Linked DNA regions of Variovorax paradoxus. The protein of the gene in region 1 interacts with the protein of each later gene in a pairwise test. Links are inferred from orthologs where the notes say so. Each region holds a gene or a part of one and is shown on either strand. Other genes may lie near its edges. The genes, in order: ybgC and acpP.

What was found.
Region 2: the proteins of ybgC (region 1) and acpP interact in binary tests that used the Escherichia coli proteins (3 or more experiments, as listed by UniProt). The link is inferred for Variovorax paradoxus from one-to-one orthologs.

Annotation. Positions count from the first base shown.
Region 1 is NZ_CP102931.1:2,529,949-2,538,394, forward strand. What follows is about bases 3,050-6,048. They hold ybgC (tol-pal system-associated acyl-CoA thioesterase), read right to left. Parts: upstream 4,779-6,048; coding sequence 4,320-4,778; downstream 3,050-4,319. Other genes in these bases: tolA (cell envelope integrity protein TolA), read right to left, coding at 3,050-3,144; NWF24_RS11900 (ExbD/TolR family protein), read right to left, coding at 3,148-3,585; tolQ (protein TolQ), read right to left, coding at 3,601-4,323; NWF24_RS11915 (pyridoxal phosphate-dependent aminotransferase), read right to left, coding at 4,775-5,971; nusB (transcription antitermination factor NusB), read right to left, coding at 5,968-6,048. In the rest of the region: dnaE (DNA polymerase III subunit alpha), read left to right, coding at 1-341; NWF24_RS11890 (peptidoglycan D,D-transpeptidase FtsI family protein), read right to left, coding at 372-2,102; more of tolA, read right to left, coding at 2,227-3,049; more of nusB, read right to left, coding at 6,049-6,513; ribH (6,7-dimethyl-8-ribityllumazine synthase), read right to left, coding at 6,510-6,971; ribBA (bifunctional 3,4-dihydroxy-2-butanone-4-phosphate synthase/GTP cyclohydrolase II), read right to left, coding at 6,978-8,132; NWF24_RS11935 (riboflavin synthase), read right to left, coding at 8,129-8,446.
Region 2 is NZ_CP102931.1:5,037,668-5,045,976, reverse strand. Bases 377-3,238 are described here. They hold acpP (acyl carrier protein), read left to right. Parts: upstream 377-1,618; coding sequence 1,619-1,858; downstream 1,859-3,238. Other genes in these bases: NWF24_RS23880 (hypothetical protein), read left to right, coding at 3,219-3,238; fabF (beta-ketoacyl-ACP synthase II), read left to right, coding at 1,961-3,205; fabG (3-oxoacyl-ACP reductase FabG), read left to right, coding at 776-1,519; fabD (ACP S-malonyltransferase), read left to right, coding at 377-747. Outside these bases: more of fabD, read left to right, coding at 1-376; more of NWF24_RS23880, read left to right, coding at 3,239-3,701; RNA polymerase sigma factor RpoE, read left to right, coding at 3,712-4,380; NWF24_RS23870 (sigma-E factor negative regulatory protein), read left to right, coding at 4,398-5,072; NWF24_RS23865 (MucB/RseB C-terminal domain-containing protein), read left to right, coding at 5,098-6,174; NWF24_RS23860 (DegQ family serine endoprotease), read left to right, coding at 6,269-7,750; lepA (translation elongation factor 4), read left to right, coding at 8,273-8,309. UniProt on the Escherichia coli protein: Carrier of the growing fatty acid chain in fatty acid biosynthesis.

The DNA.
Region 1 (8,446 bases):
GGCTGCAGCCTGCGCGCGGCGGCTTCGAGGCGCGCTTCCAGGTGCAGCAGGTGTGGGACCTTGCCACGGCGCGCTGCCGCTTCGGCAAGTTCCTGCGCGTGGCGGTGAACGGCAAGGCGCCCGACATCGCGCGCCTGCTGAAAGACTTTCCGCCGCGTACCGAGCAAACCGAGGTCGGCGACCTGATCCAGGGGCTGCCGGTGCGGCTGTCGATGGCGCGCGGCGGCGCGCAGGTCGAGCTGCAACTGGGCGAGCGCGCCAAGTTCTTCCCGACCGATGCTGCACTGGCCAGCTGGACCGCGCAGGCGGAAGCGGGCAAGGCGCTGATCGTCTACGACTGAGGCGCGGCGCGAGACCTGGCGTGTGCGTCGTCAGTGCGCCATCGGCGCCACGGCGAGGTCGGGCACCACGTTCATGATGCGCAGCGTCTGCTGCACAACCTGGCTGAACACAGGTGCCGCCACCAGTCCGCCGAAGTACTTGCCGGCGCTGGGCTCGTCGACCATCACCGCAACGATGATGCGCGGCTTGTCGATGGGTGACATGCCCGTGTACCAGGCGCGGTACTTGTTGCTGGCGTAGCCCTTGCCGACCTGCTTGTGCGCGGTGCCGGTCTTGCCGCCCACCGAATAGCCCACGGTCTGCGCCAGCGGCGCTGTGCCGCCGGGCGCGGCCGCCATGTGCATCATCTGGCGCACTTCGCTCGCCACCAGCGGCGAGAACACCTGTACGCCGGCCGGCTCCTCGCCCATGTTCTTCAACAGGCTCACCGGGATCACCTCGCCGTTGTGCGCGAAGGCGGTGTACGCATGCGCGATCTGGAACAGCGAGGCCGAGAGGCCGTAGCCGTACGACATGGTGGCCTGTTCGATGGGGCGCCACGACTTCCACGGCCGCAACCGCCCCGTTACCGCGCCGGGGAAGGGCGTCTGCGGCTTCTGCCCGAGGCCCACGGCCGTGAGCGAGTTCCACATCTCCTGCGCCGTCATGCGCTGCGAGATCTTGGTGGCGCCCACGTTGCTCGACTTCTGGATCACGCCCTCGACCGTCAGCACGCCGAAGTTCTCATCGTCGTGAATGGTCGCGCCCGACACGGTGATGCGTCCGGGGTTGGTGTCGATGATGGTCTTGGGCGTGACGCGGCCCAGCTGCAGCGCGGTGGCGATGGTGATCGGCTTCATCGTCGAGCCCGGTTCGAACACGTCGGTCATTGCGCGGTTGCGCAACTGCTCGCCGGTGAGGTTGCGGCGGTCGTTGGGGTCGTAGCTCGGGTAGTTGGCCATGGCCAGCAGCTCGCCCGTCTGCGCATCGACCACCACCACGCTGCCGGCGCGCGCCTTGTTGGCGACGACGGCATCGCGGATCTTCTCGTAGGCCACGAACTGCACACGGTCGTCGATGCTCAGCTGGATGTCGTGGCCCTCGGTCGGCGGCACCTGGTCTTCGGTGTCCTCGACGATGTGACCAAGCCGGTCCTTGAGGACGTGGCGCGAGCCGGACTTGCCGGCCAACTCCTGGTTGAAGGCCAGCTCCACGCCTTCCTGCCCGATGTCTTCCACGTTGGTGAAGCCGGCCAGGTGCGCCGCCGCCTCGCCCTCGGGATACTGGCGACGGTAATCGCGGCGCAGGTAGATGCCCTTGATGTTGAGCGCCGCAACCTCCTTGGCAACCGGCTGGTCGACCTGGCGCTTGAGCCAGACGAAGGTCTTGTCCTCGTCCTCCAGCTTTTTGTCGAAGTCCTTCTGCGGCATGCCGAGCAGCTTGGCCGCCTGCTTGAGCTTGGCCTGAACTTCGGGGTCGTCGCGCTCGATGTCCTCGGGAATGGCCCAGATGCTGGGCGCCGGAATGTCGGAGGCCAGGATCAGCCCGTTGCGGTCGAGAATGCGGCCGCGGTTGGCCGGCAGCTCCAGCGTGCGCTGGTAGCGCACCTCGCCCTGATGCTGGAAGAAGTCGTTGTTGAAGATCTGGACGTAAGCGGCCCGGCCGGCCAGCAGCACGAAGCCGAAGGCGATGCTGGCCACGATGAACTTGCTGCGCCACACGGGAGTGGGGCTGGCGAGCAGCGGACTGCTGCCGTAGCGGATGCGGCCGTTGGGATTCATCTTGTGCGGGCGTGGCGCCCGGCTGTTGTTGTCCGCGTGTAGACAGCAGGGCGTCGAACGAGTTCCGGGCGGTTGTTCAAAGCCGCCCGGAATCGACGCATAAATCGACGCTGCTGCTGCGCCGTCAGCGCTTGGGCCGCAGCGACACGATCAGCGACGGGAAGATGCGCCCGTCGGTGTCGCGCGGCAGCTTCTCGGTCTTGCGCAGGCCGCGTTCGGCGGCCTCGTCCCAGCCCTGCAGGCCGCTCGACTTGCTCAGCTTGACGCCGACGATGGTGCCGTCGGGCGCCAGGTTGACTTCGAACTCCGCGGCCGGGTTGCCGTTCACCATGTCGGCATCGGGGAAGGTGATGTTCGGGCGCACGGCGGCGGCGATGCGGCCGGCATAGCCGCTCGAAGGGCCCGACGAACGTTGGGCTGTGCCCTTCGAATCGTCGGCGCCGCTCGCACCAGCCAGGCCTTGCATGCGCTTGAGCGCGGCGGCACGGTCGGCGGCTGCCTGCTTCGCCGCGGCATCGGCCTTCTTGGCTTCGGCCTGCTTGGCCTCGGCTTCCTGCTGCTTCTTCTGGTCGGCGAGTTTCTGCTGCTGCTCTTTCTTGCGCTGGGCCTCGTCTTCGGCACGCTGCTTGGCTTCGAGCTCTTTCTTCTTCTGCTGCTGTTGCTGCTCGAGTTCGCGCTCTTTCTGTTCCTTCTGCTCCTTGAGCTTCTTCTCGCGCTCCAGGGCAATGTCGGGCGCCCTTGGCGCAGGTGCGGGCTCGGGCGCCTTCGCCACCGGTGGGGGTGGTGGTGCGGGTGCGGGCGGCGGTGGCGCAGGAGCCGGCGTGGGGGCTTGCGGTGCTTGAAGGCGGGGCGCCGCCTGCTGCACCGTGGACGACCACAGCTCCGCGTCGACCGCACCTTCGTCGGGGTCGCTGCGCCAGCGCACACCCCACGTCAGCGCGGCGATCAGCAACGCATGCGCAATGAGGGCCAGCACGACGGCACGCGGCGTGCCGCGCTGCGGCGGCGGCGCGAACTCGGGGCGATCCAGTGCGAGCGACATGCCTTATTTGCCGCCCGTGGTCGTGACCGACAGGCCCACGCGCTCGATACCGCTGCGCTTGAGCTGGTTCATCGCCTTCACGACGGTCTCGTACTTCACCGACTTGTCGGCGCTGATGACCACCGGGCGCTGGTCGTCGCCGCCCTGGGCCTGCTTGGCCGCGGAGCCGATCTGGGTCATGGGGATCGAGGTGCCGCCCGAGCCGGTGGACGGATCTTTCTTGATCTGCACTTCGTCTTCGCTCTTGATGACGATCTCGATGGGCTTGTCGGGCTGCTTGTTGGCGCGGTCGACCGAGGGCAGGTTGATCACGCTCGGCGTGATGAGCGGCGCGGTGACCATGAAGATGATCAGCAGCACCAGCATCACGTCGATGAACGGGACCATGTTGATCTCGTTGATCGTCCGGCGGCCGCGGCCCCGGGATGAAACGGCGGGCATGCGCTGCGCCTCCGTTCAGCGGTTGGCCGGAGCCACCGACGATGCCGCGCCGCCGGCCGTCGGATTGGCCGACAGGTTGCGCTGCAGGATGTTGGAGAACTCCTCGATGTAGGTTTCGAGGGCAATGGCGATCTTGTCGATCTCGCGGGCGAAGCGGTTGTAGCCCACAACAGCCGGAATGGCGGCGAACAGGCCGATGGCGGTGGCCACCAGTGCCTCGGCGATGCCGGGGGCCACGGTGGCCAGCGTTACCTGCGCCAGTGCAGCCAGGCCGGTGAAGGCGTGCATGATGCCCCAGACCGTGCCGAACAGGCCGACGTACGGAGAGACCGAGCCCACGGTGGCCAGGAACGAGAGGTTCTGCTCGGCCGCGTCCAGCTCGCGCTGGAAGCTCGCGCGCATCGCGCGGCGGGCGCCGTCGAGCAGCGTGGGGGCGTCGGTAACGTGGCGTTCGCGCAGCTTTTGATATTCGCGCATGCCCGAAGCGAAGATGCGCTCCATGGGGCCGGCGAACTTGGCGTTCTGCGCGGCCGAGGCGAACAGTTCATTGAGGCTGGTGCCCGACCAGAACTCGCGTTCGAAGTCGTCGTTGAGGGCACGCATGCGCCGCAGTGCGAAGTACTTGCGGATGATCGCGGCCCAGCTGGCGATCGAGACGATCACGAGCAGCAGCACGACCAGTTGAACCACGAAGCTCGCATGGAGCAGGAGATTGATGATGGAGAGGTCTTGGTTCATGGCTTGAAAGGTTGTGTCATGGAGCCGCTGTAGCGCTCGAGGGTTCCCGTCACTTGCTTCGGAATGCGTGCGGGACGCAATGTGGCGGCGTCCACCCAGCCGATGCGGATCGTGCCTTCGCACAGCAAGACGGGTGCCGGGGCCCCCGTTCGCTCTTGCTCTGTTTTTGATAGCACTCGCTGACCGATTATCAACGACGCAGTGCCCAATTGTTGAAGATCGGCTGTAACGAGCAGTTCGTCGTCTAGCCGCGAGGGCCGATGGTATTTGAGCTGCGTTTCGCTCACCACGAACTGGCCGCCCGTTTCCTCGCGCAGCTTGCGCTGTTCGACGCCCAGCGAGCGCAGCCACTCGGTGCGGCCGCGCTCCATGAACTTCAGGTAATTGGCGTAGAACACGATGCCGCCGGCGTCGGTGTCTTCCCAGTAGACGCGGATCGGAAACGCGTAGCTCATTGCGCCTGGTTCTCTGCCATGGCCCGCAGGCGTTCGATGGATTCCTGCAGGTGCGCCATCGAACTGGCAGTGGAGAAGCGCACGAACTTGGCCGTCTCGGCCGTGCCGAAGTCGCGGCCGGGCGTGACGGCGACGTGGGCGCGCTTCATGGTCTCGAAGGCGAAGTCCCAGCTGCCGGAGATGCCGAGCTTTTCGGCGAAGCTCGTGCAGTCGGCCCAGGCGTAGAAGGCGCCGTCGGGAACCACGGGCACGTTCAGGCCTAACGCGTTCAGCTGCGGAATGAACCAGTCGCGGCGCGCCTTGAATTCGGCGCGGCGGCGTTCGTACTCGGCAATGCTCTCGTCCTCGAAGCAGGCGAGCGCCGCGTACTGAGACACCGTGCTCGCGCAGATGAACAGGTTTTGCGCAAGGCGCTCGACCACCGGCACCAGCACCTCGGGCACCACCAGCCAGCCGAGGCGCCAGCCGGTCATGTTGAAGTACTTGCTGAAGCTGTTGATGCTGATGACGTTGTCGTCGATGGCCAGCGCCGTCTGCCCGAAGGCATCGTCGTATGAGAGGCCGAGATAGATCTCGTCGATCAGCGTGATGCCGCCGCGCTGCGACACCACCTCGTGGATGCGGCGCAGTTCGTCGGGCGCGATCGAAGTGCCGGTCGGGTTCGACGGTGACGCGAGCAGCACGCCGCGCGTCTTGTCGGTCCAGGCGGCCTCGACCTTGGCGGCCGTGAGCTGGAAGCGCTCTTCGGCCGTGGTCGGCACCAGCACGGCCTTGCCGTCCGCCGCGCTCACGAAGTGGCGGTTGCACGGATAGCTCGGGTCGGGCATCAGGATCTCGTCGCCGGACTCGATCAGCGCGAGGCAGGCCAGCTGCAGCGCGGCCGAGGCGCCAGCGGTGACGACGATGCGGCGGGCCGGCACGTCGACGTTGAAGCGCTGGCGATACCAGGCGCTGATGCGTTCGCGCAGATGGTCGAGGCCAGTGGCCTGCGTGTACTGCGTGGCGCCGGCGCGCACGGCGCGGGCTGCGGCTTCCTGCACCAGCGGTGGGGCGGTGAAGTCGGGTTCGCCGATGTTCAGGAAGATCATCGGCCGGTCGGTATGGGCGACCTGGCGGGCCAATGCACTGGCGGCCTTGGCCACTTCCATCACATAGAAGGGCTCGATGCGCTGTGCGCGCGTCGAAATCCTCATGCCTTTGCTTTCCCCGAAGCGCGATCTGCTTCCACTTCGAGCGGGCGCAACTGCGGCGCCAGGCCGTTGAGCACGGCGTTCACGTACTTGTGGCCGTCGGTGCCGCCGAATTCCTTGGCCAGCTCGATGCACTCGTTGAGCACCACGCGCCACGGCACGTCGGGGCAGTTCTGGAACTCGTACACGCCGATCCACATCACGGCGTGCTCGATGGGCGAGATTTCTTCGAACTTGCGGTCAAGCAGCGGGCGGATCAACGCGTCGAGCTGCTCGGCGCCTTCGATCGAACCATGCAGCAGCGCGTCGTAGTGCAGAGCGTCGGCCTTGTGGAAGCCCGCGAGGTCGCGCGTGAAGTGGTCGATGTCGGTCGGGTCGTTGCGGCCCACCAGGTGCTGGTAGAGCGCCTGCAGCGCGAACTCGCGCGCGCGGCTGCGGTTCGACTTGGCCGAAGCCTTGCGCGCGCCCGTGCTGGTGAGGCCGACGCGCGACTGGCGCGGCTTGGCGCCAGCGGGCTTGAGGGGCTTGGAGGTGTCTTCGGTCATGAAAGGGTGGCCAGCAGTTGCGCCATCTCGACCGCCACGCGGGCTGCGTCGCGGCCCTTGTCGGTCTGGCGGGCGATGGCCTGCTCGAGGTTTTCGGTGGTGAGGATCGCGTTGGCGATGGGCAGGCGGTAGTCGAGCGCAATGCGGCTCACGCTCGCGCCCGATTCGTTGGCCACGAGTTCGAAGTGATAGGTTTCGCCGCGGATGATGCAGCCCAGCGCCACCAGCGCGTGGTAGCCGCCGCGTTCGGCGAGCGCCTGCAGCGCCACGGGCACTTCGAGCGCGCCGGGAACCTGCAGGTGATGGATGTCGCTGGCGGCCACACCCAGCGCCTCGAGCTCCGAGAGGCAGGCCGAGGCCAGCGCATCAGTGATGTCGGCGTTAAAGCGCGCCTGCACGATGCCGATGCGCAGGCCTTTGCCGTTGAGCGTTGTCTCGCCCTTGTTTGAACCTTGCATGGTCGTTCAGTCTTTCGTGAGGTAGCCGGCGATTTCGAGCCCGTAGCCCGCCGCCATGCTCGGCATGCGACGCGGCGTGCCCAGCAGATTCATCTTGTGCACGCCGCATTCGCGCAGGATCTGCGCGCCGATGCCGTAGCTGCGCAGGTCCATGCGGCCGCGCTCGGGGGCTTGCGCGGGGCGCGCGGTGCCGTCGAACTGGGCGAGCAGCTCGCCGGCGGTTTCGCCACAGTTCAGCAGCACGGCCACGCCCTTGCCCTCGTTCGCGATGTGCGAGAGGCTGGCGTCCAGGCTCCACGAGTGCAGCGAGCGGTTGATTTCGAGTGCGTCGAGCACCGACAGCGGCTCGTGCACGCGCACCGACACCGTGTCTTCGGGCGCCCACTTGCCGCGCACCAGCGCAAGGTGCACGCCGCGGCTGGGCTTGTCGATGAAGGCGTGGGCGGTGAAGGCGCCCCAGTTGGTCTGGATCTCGCGGCAGCCGACTTTTTCGACCAGTGATTCGACGCGGCTGCGGTGCTCGATGAGCGCGGCGATGGTACCGATCTTGAGGCCGTGCTCGGCCGCAAAGATCTGCAGGTCGGGCAGGCGGGCCATGGTGCCGTCTTCGTTCATCACCTCGCAGATCACCGAGGCGGGCGAGCAGCCGGCCATGGCGGCGAGGTCGCAGCCGGCTTCGGTATGGCCGGCGCGCATCAGCACGCCGCCGTCCACCGCCTGCAGCGGGAAGATGTGGCCGGGCTGAACGAGGTCGGCGGCCACTGCATTGGGGGCTACGGCGGCCTGCACGGTGCGGGCGCGGTCGGCGGCCGAGATGCCGGTAGTCACGCCTTCGGCCGCTTCGATGGAAACGGTGAACGCGGTCGAATGCTTGGCGCCGTTGCGCTGCACCATCGGCGGCAGCTGCAGCCGCTCGCACATCTCGCGCGAGAGCGTGAGGCAGATCAGGCCGCGGGCATGGCGCGCCATGAAGTTGATGGCCTCGGGCGTGATGTGGTCGGCCGCGACGACGATGTCGCCTTCGTTCTCGCGGTCTTCCTCGTCGACCAGGATCACCATGCGGCCAGCGGCAAGCTCGGCCACGATTTCCTCGACCGAAGAGATCGGGGCTGGGGCGCGCGCGGCGCGGGGAGCGCCGATCGGCGTGACGGAGGCGTTCATTCGGCTGTGTCCTTGGAATACGTGGAAGTGGGGGGCACCAGCACGCCCGCCTGAAGCATGCGCTCCACGTAGCGCGCCACGGTATCGATTTCGAGGTTGACCTTCGAGCCGGCCTTCAGGCTGCCAAGGGAGGTGTTGTCGACGGTGTGCGGGATCAGGTTGATGCTGATCTCGGCGCCGCCTTCGATGTCGTTCACCTTGTTGACGGTGAGGCTCACGCCGTTGACGGTGATCGAGCCCTTGTAGGCGAGGAAGCGGGCCAGCGCCGGCGGTGCCACCACGCGCAGTTCCCAGCTTTCGCCGACGGGCTCGAA
Region 2 (8,309 bases), 2.5 Mb from region 1 along the record:
GTTGCCGCATGGCGCGCCTGGTTGGCCGAGGGTGGCGCCGCGCCTTCCGTCGTGGCTGGCCATTCGCTCGGCGAGTATTCGGCACTGGTGGCTTCGGGCGTGCTGACGCTCGCGCAGGCCGCGCCGCTCGTGCGTTTCCGTGCGCAAGCGATGCAACAGGCGGTGCCTGTTGGCGTTGGCGCGATGGCTGCGGTGCTCGGCATGGAGTCGGGCAAGGTGGTGGCAGGCTGTGCGGAGGCCACTGCCAGCTTTGGCGCCGGCAGCGCGGAAATCGTCGAGGCGGTGAATTTCAACGACCCCATGCAGACCGTGATCGCAGGCAGCAAGGCCGCGGTCGACAAGGCCTGCGAGCTGCTCAAGGCCAGCGGCGCCAAGCGCGCGCTGCTGCTGCCGGTCTCGGCGCCGTTCCATTCGAGCCTCATGAAACCTGCCGCGGAAGCGCTGCGCGAGAAGCTGGCTTCCATCACGCTGGCCGCGCCGCAAATCCCGGTGCTGAACAATATCGACGTCGCCATCGAGACCGATGCCGACCGCATCCGCGACGCCCTGGTGCGCCAGGCCGCCGGCCCGGTGCGCTGGGTCGAGAGCGTGCAGGCCTTGAAACTGCGCGGTGTAGCCGCCATCATCGAGTGCGGTCCCGGCAAGGTGCTGGCCGGCATGGTGAAGCGCATCGCCCCCGATCTGGAAGCCGCGTCGGTGTACGACCCGGCCACGCTCGCGGACACCCGACAATCGCTCGCCGGCTGACCGGCGCAAGGCTCCGACACTTTTTCTTATGAGCATTCCCAAATTTGAAGGGCAAGTCGCCCTGGTCACCGGCGCAACGCGCGGCATCGGCGCGGCGATCGCGCTGGAGCTGGCGCAGCGCGGCCTCAAGGTCGTGGGCACCGGCACCACCGACGATGGCGCGGCCAAGATCACTTCGGCCCTGAGCGCCTACGGCGGCCGCGGCCGTGCGCTCGACGTGAACGACGGCGCCGCCGTCGAGGCCCTGATCGACGAGATCGTGCAGGCCTACGGCGCCATCCACGTGCTGGTGAACAACGCCGGCATCACGCGCGACACGCTCGCCATGCGCATGAAGGACAGCGATTGGGACGCGGTGCTCGACACCAACCTCAAGGCCGTCTTCTCCCTCTCGCGCGCCGTGATCCGCCCGATGATGAAGCAGCGCTACGGCCGCATCATCAGCATCACCAGCGTGGTCGGCGCTTCCGGCAATGCCGGCCAGGCCAACTACGCCGCTGCCAAGGCGGGCGTTGCGGGCATGACCCGAGCACTGGCCCGCGAACTGGGCAGCCGCAACATCACCGTCAACTGCGTCGCACCCGGTTTCATCGAAACCGACATGACGGCCAGCCTCCCCGAAGCCCAGCAACAGGCGCTGCTCCAGCAGATCCCGTTGGGCCACTTGGGCAAGCCGGCCGACATCGCGCACGCGGTGGCTTACCTCGCATCGCCCCAGGCGTCCTACGTCACGGGGCAAGAGCTGCACGTCAACGGCGGCATGCACATGTAGCCGCAAGGCGCAAGTTTTTCCCGTACCGGACGCGCGGCAAATGCCACAATGCGCCCGGCTAAAATCCACCGATTACCTACAACCCTCAGAGGGAACCAAATGAGCGATATCGAAGCACGTGTCAAGAAAATCATCGCCGAGCAGCTCGGCGTGGAAGAGTCCCAAGTGACGAACGAAAAGGCTTTCGTGGCCGACCTCGGCGCTGACTCGCTCGACACGGTCGAACTCGTGATGGCACTCGAAGACGAATTCGGCATCGAAATTCCCGACGAAGATGCCGAGAAGATCACCACGGTGCAAAACGCCGTCGACTACGCCACCAAGAATCAAAAGGCCTGATTGGCCAGCTGACAACACTGCAACTGCGGCCGGCGGCTTTTCCTTTAAAAACCGCACGCGCCGACAGGCAACTGTTCAGCGCTTCCAGAAAGGTTTGCCGGCATGACCAAACGCCGCGTCGTCGTGACCGGACTCGGTTGCATCGCTCCTGTCGGAAACACCGCAACCGAATCCTGGGCCAACCTGTTGGCCGGGAAGTCGGGTATTGCGAACATCACCGCGTTCGATGCAAGCGCCTTCGCCTGCAAGTTCGCCGGTGAGGTCAAGGGTTTCGACATCACCCAATACATCTCGGAGAAAGAAGCGCGTCACATGGACCGCTTCATTCATCTGGGGCTCGCCGCCGCCATCCAGGCGGTGCAGGACAGCGGACTGCCAACTGGCGAAGCGCTGTCTTATGAAAAAGCCGTGCGCATCGGATGCAACATCGGCTCTGGCATCGGCGGTCTGCCGATGATCGAGGAGACGCACGGCGAACTGATGAGCCGCGGCCCGCGCCGCGTGTCGCCGTTCTTCGTGCCGGCATCGATCATCAACATGATCTCGGGCCACGTCTCGATCAAGTACGGCTTCAAGGGCCCGAACATCGCGGTCGTGACCGCCTGCACCACCGGCCTGCATGCCATCGGCACGTCGGCACGCATGATCGAGTACGGCGATGCCGACGTGATGATCGCGGGTGGCGCGGAGTCGACCATTTCTCCGCTCGGCATCGGTGGCTTCACCGCGCCTCGCGCGCTGAGCACCCGCAACGACGATCCCGCCACGGCCTCGCGTCCGTGGGACAAGGACCGCGACGGCTTCGTGCTGGGCGAGGGGGCCGGCGTGCTGGTGCTCGAAGAGTACGAACATGCCAAGGCACGTGGCGCCAAGATCTACGCGGAAGTCGCGGGCTTTGGCCTGACGGGCGACGCGTATCACATGACCGCGCCCGACGTCGACGGCCCGCGCCGCTCAATGGCCATGGCGCTGGCCAATGCCGGCGTCAACGCCGACCAGGTGCAGTACCTCAACGCGCACGGCACCTCGACACAGATTGGCGACGTCAACGAAACCAATGCGGTCAAGCTGGCATTCGGCGATCACGCGAAGAAGCTCGTCGTCAATTCGACCAAGTCCATGACCGGCCACCTGCTGGGCGGCGCGGGCGGCATCGAATCGGTGTTCACGGTGCTGGCGCTGCACGAGCAGAAGAGCCCGCCGACCATCAACATCTTCAACCAGGATCCGGAGTGCGATCTCGACTACTGCGCCAACGAGGCGCGCGATCTGAAGATCGATGTCGCGGTCAAGAACAACTTCGGCTTCGGCGGCACCAACGGCACGCTGGTGTTCAAGCGCGCTTGAGCACTGCTCTTTCATGCACAGCGCACCGTCGGTGACCTATCCGGTGGGGCGCTCGCGTGGTGCAACCCGGATTCTCGTTGTCCTCTGGGCCCTGGGCGCTTGCTGCGCGGGCGCATCCTGCTATCTCTTCGATAGCGCCGGATGGCGCCAGCTGCTGTTGGTTCTCAGTGTCGTGTTTGCGGGTGTCGCCGCGGGCTTCGGCTTGCGACGCGATGGCGCGGGCGTTCTGCATTTCGACGGCCTCTACTGGTCGTTGACGGGAGGCCATGCCTCTCGGGCCGTGCATGCTGCCAGGGCGTTCGTGGCGCTCGATTTCCAGTCGCTGATGCTGGTTCGGCTCAGCGAGCCGGGCCGCGCTCGCCGCTGGATCTGGATTGAGCAGCGAGCCATGCCTGAGCGCTGGCGCGACGTGCGCCGTGCGGTATATTCGCGCGCCCCGTCCGCAGCACCTGCGGGCGACCCATGGCGCGCGACGGCTCCCGCCGACGCGCCCTGATCCTCCGTCGATGACCACTTCTCCGCCTGTGCCGCCGGATTCCGGCCTGACCGATGCGCCCGCCGTGGTGCGTCCGGGCGAGGTCGATTTCCAACTGGTCCAGCGCACCGTCGCGGGCGACCAGAAGGCGTTCGAACTGCTGGTCATCAAGTACCAACGCCGCATCGAGCGCCTCATCGGGCGGATGGTGCGCGATGTCGACCTGGTCGAGGACATTGCGCAGGAAACCTTCATTCGCGCGTACCGCGCGCTGCACCAGTTCCGCGGTGAGGCGCAGTTCTACACCTGGCTCTACCGGATCGCCGTCAACACCGCCAAGAAGGCGCTGGTGGACATGAAGCGCGATCCGACTGTCTCCGAGGCCGCTCTCAGGCCTTCTTCTGAGGACGACGATGAAACTTACCGTCCCGGAAACGAACCAACCACCGACGAAACCCCCGAATCGGTCATGGCGGCGAATGAAATCGCCAGTGCCGTCGAGGCGGCCATGGAAGCACTCCCTGCCGAGCTGCGCCAGGCGGTCACGCTGCGCGAAATCGAGGGCATGAGTTACGAAGAGATTGCCGAGGTCATGGATTGCCCTATCGGCACGGTGCGTTCGCGTATTTTCCGGGCGCGCGAGGCCATTTCGGCCAGGGTCAAACCGCTGCTGGACAACCAGTCCGGCAAGCGTTGGTAAGTAAGCAGGTGAATGAAATGAATCAGACGATGACGGTTCGGGAACAGGTGTCCGCACTTGCGGATGGTCATTTGCAGGGCGAGGCGTTCGCGCAGGCGATCGAAGCTGTCTGCGCCGAAGGCGAATCGCGCGCGGCTTGGCAGGCCTACCACGTGGTGGGCGATGTGCTGCGTTCGGGCTCTCATTCGCCGTGCAGCGACACCTCGGCATTCCTGGCGCGCTTCCAGCAACGGTTGGCGGCGGAGCCTGTGATGGTCGCCCCCATGCCGGCGCCGGTCGTCGCACCGGTGGTACTGCCCGTGCAGCGCAGGGCGGAAGCGGCCAACGAGCCGGTGTTCCGCTGGAAGCTTGTGGCTGGTGCCGCGTCGCTGATGGCCGTGGCTGCCATCAGCTGGACCCTGGTCGGCAACGGCACAGCGGTGCCGCAGGGCGGCGCGCAACTGGCTTCGGTTCAGCAGCAACAGCAGCCAGCGGTCAATTCGGTGTTGGCAGCGGCTGCGGTCAACAGCCCGCAACCCGCGAGCAACACGCTGACCCCGACCCGCGTGATCGTGGGCAACGGCAATCCGCAGGTCATGCTGCGCGACCCGCGACTCGATCAACTGCTTGAAGCGCATCAGCAAGCCGGCGGCGCTTCGCAAATGCCTTCCGGTTTCCTGCGCAATGCCACTTTCGAGGGCCCGACGCGCTGAGCGCGCGCACCCCTAGCTGCCCGTAATGACCGTTCCGATGCCGATCTCCGCACGCGCTTTCGTGCTTGTGTTTGCTGCTTTTTGCCTTGCGCAGACTGCCACCGCGCAGACCCGCTCGGGCGCTGCGAATACAAGGAGCGCGGCAACTGCGCAGACGGACGAACCACCGGCCATGAGCGTGACCGAGTGGCTGCAGCGCATGCATGCGGGCGCCCGGCAGCGCAATTACGTGGGCACCTTCGTGGTGTCGGCGCCGGGCGGCGACCTGTCGAGCGCACGCATCTGGCATGTGCGCGACGGCGAGCATCAGATCGAACGCATCGAAGCTCTCTCGGGGCCGCCGCGCTCAACTTTCCGGCGCAACCGCAATGTCATGACCTTCCTGCCGGAGGCGAAGGTGGTGAAGGTCGAGAAGCGCGAGAACCTCGATCTCTTCCCGAACCTGCCGGACAAGCCCGATTCGTCGATCGGTGATTTCTACGACGTGCGCGCGATCGGCAAGGACCGCGTGGCCGGCTTCGACGCCGACGTGGTGCAACTGGTGCCGCACGACGCGCTGCGCTTCGGCTATCGCATCTGGAGCGAGCGCCGCTCGGGCCTGGTGGTGAAGCTGCAGACCATCGATAGCGACTCCCGCGTGGTGGAGCAATCGGCGTTCTCCGAGCTGCAGCTCGACGCGCCGGTGAAGGCGCAGGCGCTCTCGCAGATGATGTCCAACACCTCCGGCTATCGCATCGAGAAACTGGAGCTCGAGCGCAGCAACGCGCAGGACGAAGGCTGGACGTTGCGCACGCCCGTGGCCGGATTTAAGCCCCGAAGCTTCTTCCGTCGCCCGACAGTGGGCGACGACAGCGGCAAGTCGAAGCAGGACGCGGCCACGGTCCAATGGACCTTCTCCGATGGCCTTGCCTCGGTGTCGCTTTTCATCGAGCGCTACGACGCTGCGCGCGCGCCCCGCGACGGTGTGCTGACCATCGGAGCGACCAACGCCATTCGCCGGCGCCTGCCCGAGCCGGCCAGCGACTGGTGGCTGACCGCAGTCGGCGAGGTACCGCAGCAGACGCTCAATGCATTCGCCCAAAGCCTCGCGCGCACGCGCTGACAGGCCAAATAAGCGCCAATTGCGCTGAACCAAGCACACAGCGCAAACTCATAGCACTTGTTTTCAGCCGCTCTGTTCTTTTGAAAGAAAACTGATGATCTTCAAAGTCGAGGGACACAAGTTTCGTTCCGGTCTGCTGGCTTGCGCGCTTGCACTGACAGCAGGCACCACATTCCTTCCGGTCGAGCCGGTCCACGCGCAAACGCGCACGCTGCCCGATTTCACCGATCTGGTCGACCAGGTCGGCCCTTCCGTCGTCAACATCCGCACCGTCGAGAAGGTCGCCCAGCGCGGCGGCAACGGTGAGATGGACGAGGAGATGCAGGAGTTCTTCCGCCGTTTCTTCGGCCAGCCTCTGCCTGGCCAACCGCGTCAGGGCCCGACCCCGAAGCGCCCGCAGCAGCCGCAGGAAGAAGAGCGTCCGCGTGGCGTCGGATCCGGCTTCATCCTGACGGCCGACGGCTATGTGATGACCAATGCGCACGTGGTCGAAGACGCCTCTGAAGTGTTGGTCACGCTGCCGGACAAGCGCGAGTTCAAGGCCAAGATCGTCGGCGCGGACAAGCGCACCGACGTCGCGGTCGTCAAGATCGAAGCCACCGGCTTGCCAGCGGTGAAGGTTGGCGACATTTCCAAGCTGCGCGTCGGCGAATGGGTGATGGCCATCGGCTCGCCATTCGGCCTCGAGAACACCGTTACTGCCGGCATCGTGAGCGCCAAGCAGCGCGACACGGGCGAATACCTGCCGTTCATCCAGACCGACGTGGCCATCAATCCCGGCAACTCGGGCGGCCCGCTGATCAACATGCGCGGTGAAGTGGTCGGCATCAACAGCCAGATCTACTCGCGCTCGGGCGGCTTCATGGGCATCTCGTTCTCGATTCCGATCGACGAGGCGATTCGCGTGAGCGATCAGTTGCGCACCTCGGGCCGCGTCTCGCGCGGCCGCATTGGCGTGCAGATCGACCAGGTCACCAAGGACGTGGCCGAGGCCATCGGCCTGGGCAAGGCACAGGGCGCGCTAGTGCGCGGTGTCGAAGCCGGCTCGCCGGGCGAAAAGGCTGGTGTCGAGCCGGGCGACGTCATCACCAAGTTCGACGGCAAGCCGATCGAGAAGCCGAGCGACCTGCCGCGCCTGGTGGGCAACACCAAGCCGGGCACCAAGAGCACGCTCACCGTGTTCCGCCGCGGCGCTTCGCGCGACCTCAGCGTGACCATTGCCGAGATCGAGCCAGACAAGCCAGGCAAGCGCGCGGGCGACCGCGACGAACCGGCGCCGAAGCCGCCGGCATCCGCCGCCGCCAAGTCGCTCGGTCTGGCTGTGAGCGATCTCACCGACGCGCAGAAGAAAGAGCTCAAGCTGAAGGGCGGCGTGAAGGTCGATGCCGCCAATGACGCCGCAGCCCGTGCAGGCCTGCGCGAGGGCGACATCATCCTGTCGGTGGGCAATGTCGAGGTGTCGAACGCGCGTGAATTCGAGTCCGCCATCGGCAAGGCCGACAAGAGCAAGGCGCTCAGCGTGCTGTTCCGTCGTGGCGATTGGGCGCAGTACGCCCTGATTCGTCCCGCACGCTGATCTGGCGCTGGCGTCAAGTGGCCCCACCCGGCAGTCGGGTTTGGGGCCGTTTTTTTGAGGTGTTTACGACGTTCAGGCGCCGGCCCCTAAAAAAATCTGAGGGCTCGGAAATGCCGATATTTGTTTGTGTTCACTAACTTTTAAACAGGCTAAGGACGGATTTCGGTAGAATAGGGTGCTCTCGGCGGTCGGTCGGCGCATAAGGAGTGCCCTGACCTTCACCATGCGAGATGTCAGACAGCAGTCCACCGGTGCTCCACAGATCGCCCACAAGTTGTTCAGTGACTGCTCCACCGATCCTGTTGATAACCTGTTCATATCTTTCATGTTGTGGACCTGCAACGACCCCTTTGGACCCCGTTCCCGGATGTACGCGCTTCCCTTTTTGCCTACAATGAAGTTCCAACTACTGCAGTTGCCATTGCTTGTTGGTTCAGGGCGCGTCTCCAGAAGACGCGCCCTTTTTTCTTGCCTGTCGCACTCTGCGCACGAGCCAATTCAAGTACTTAAGCGTTCCCGTTGATGAATCACATCAGAAATTTTTCGATCATTGCGCACA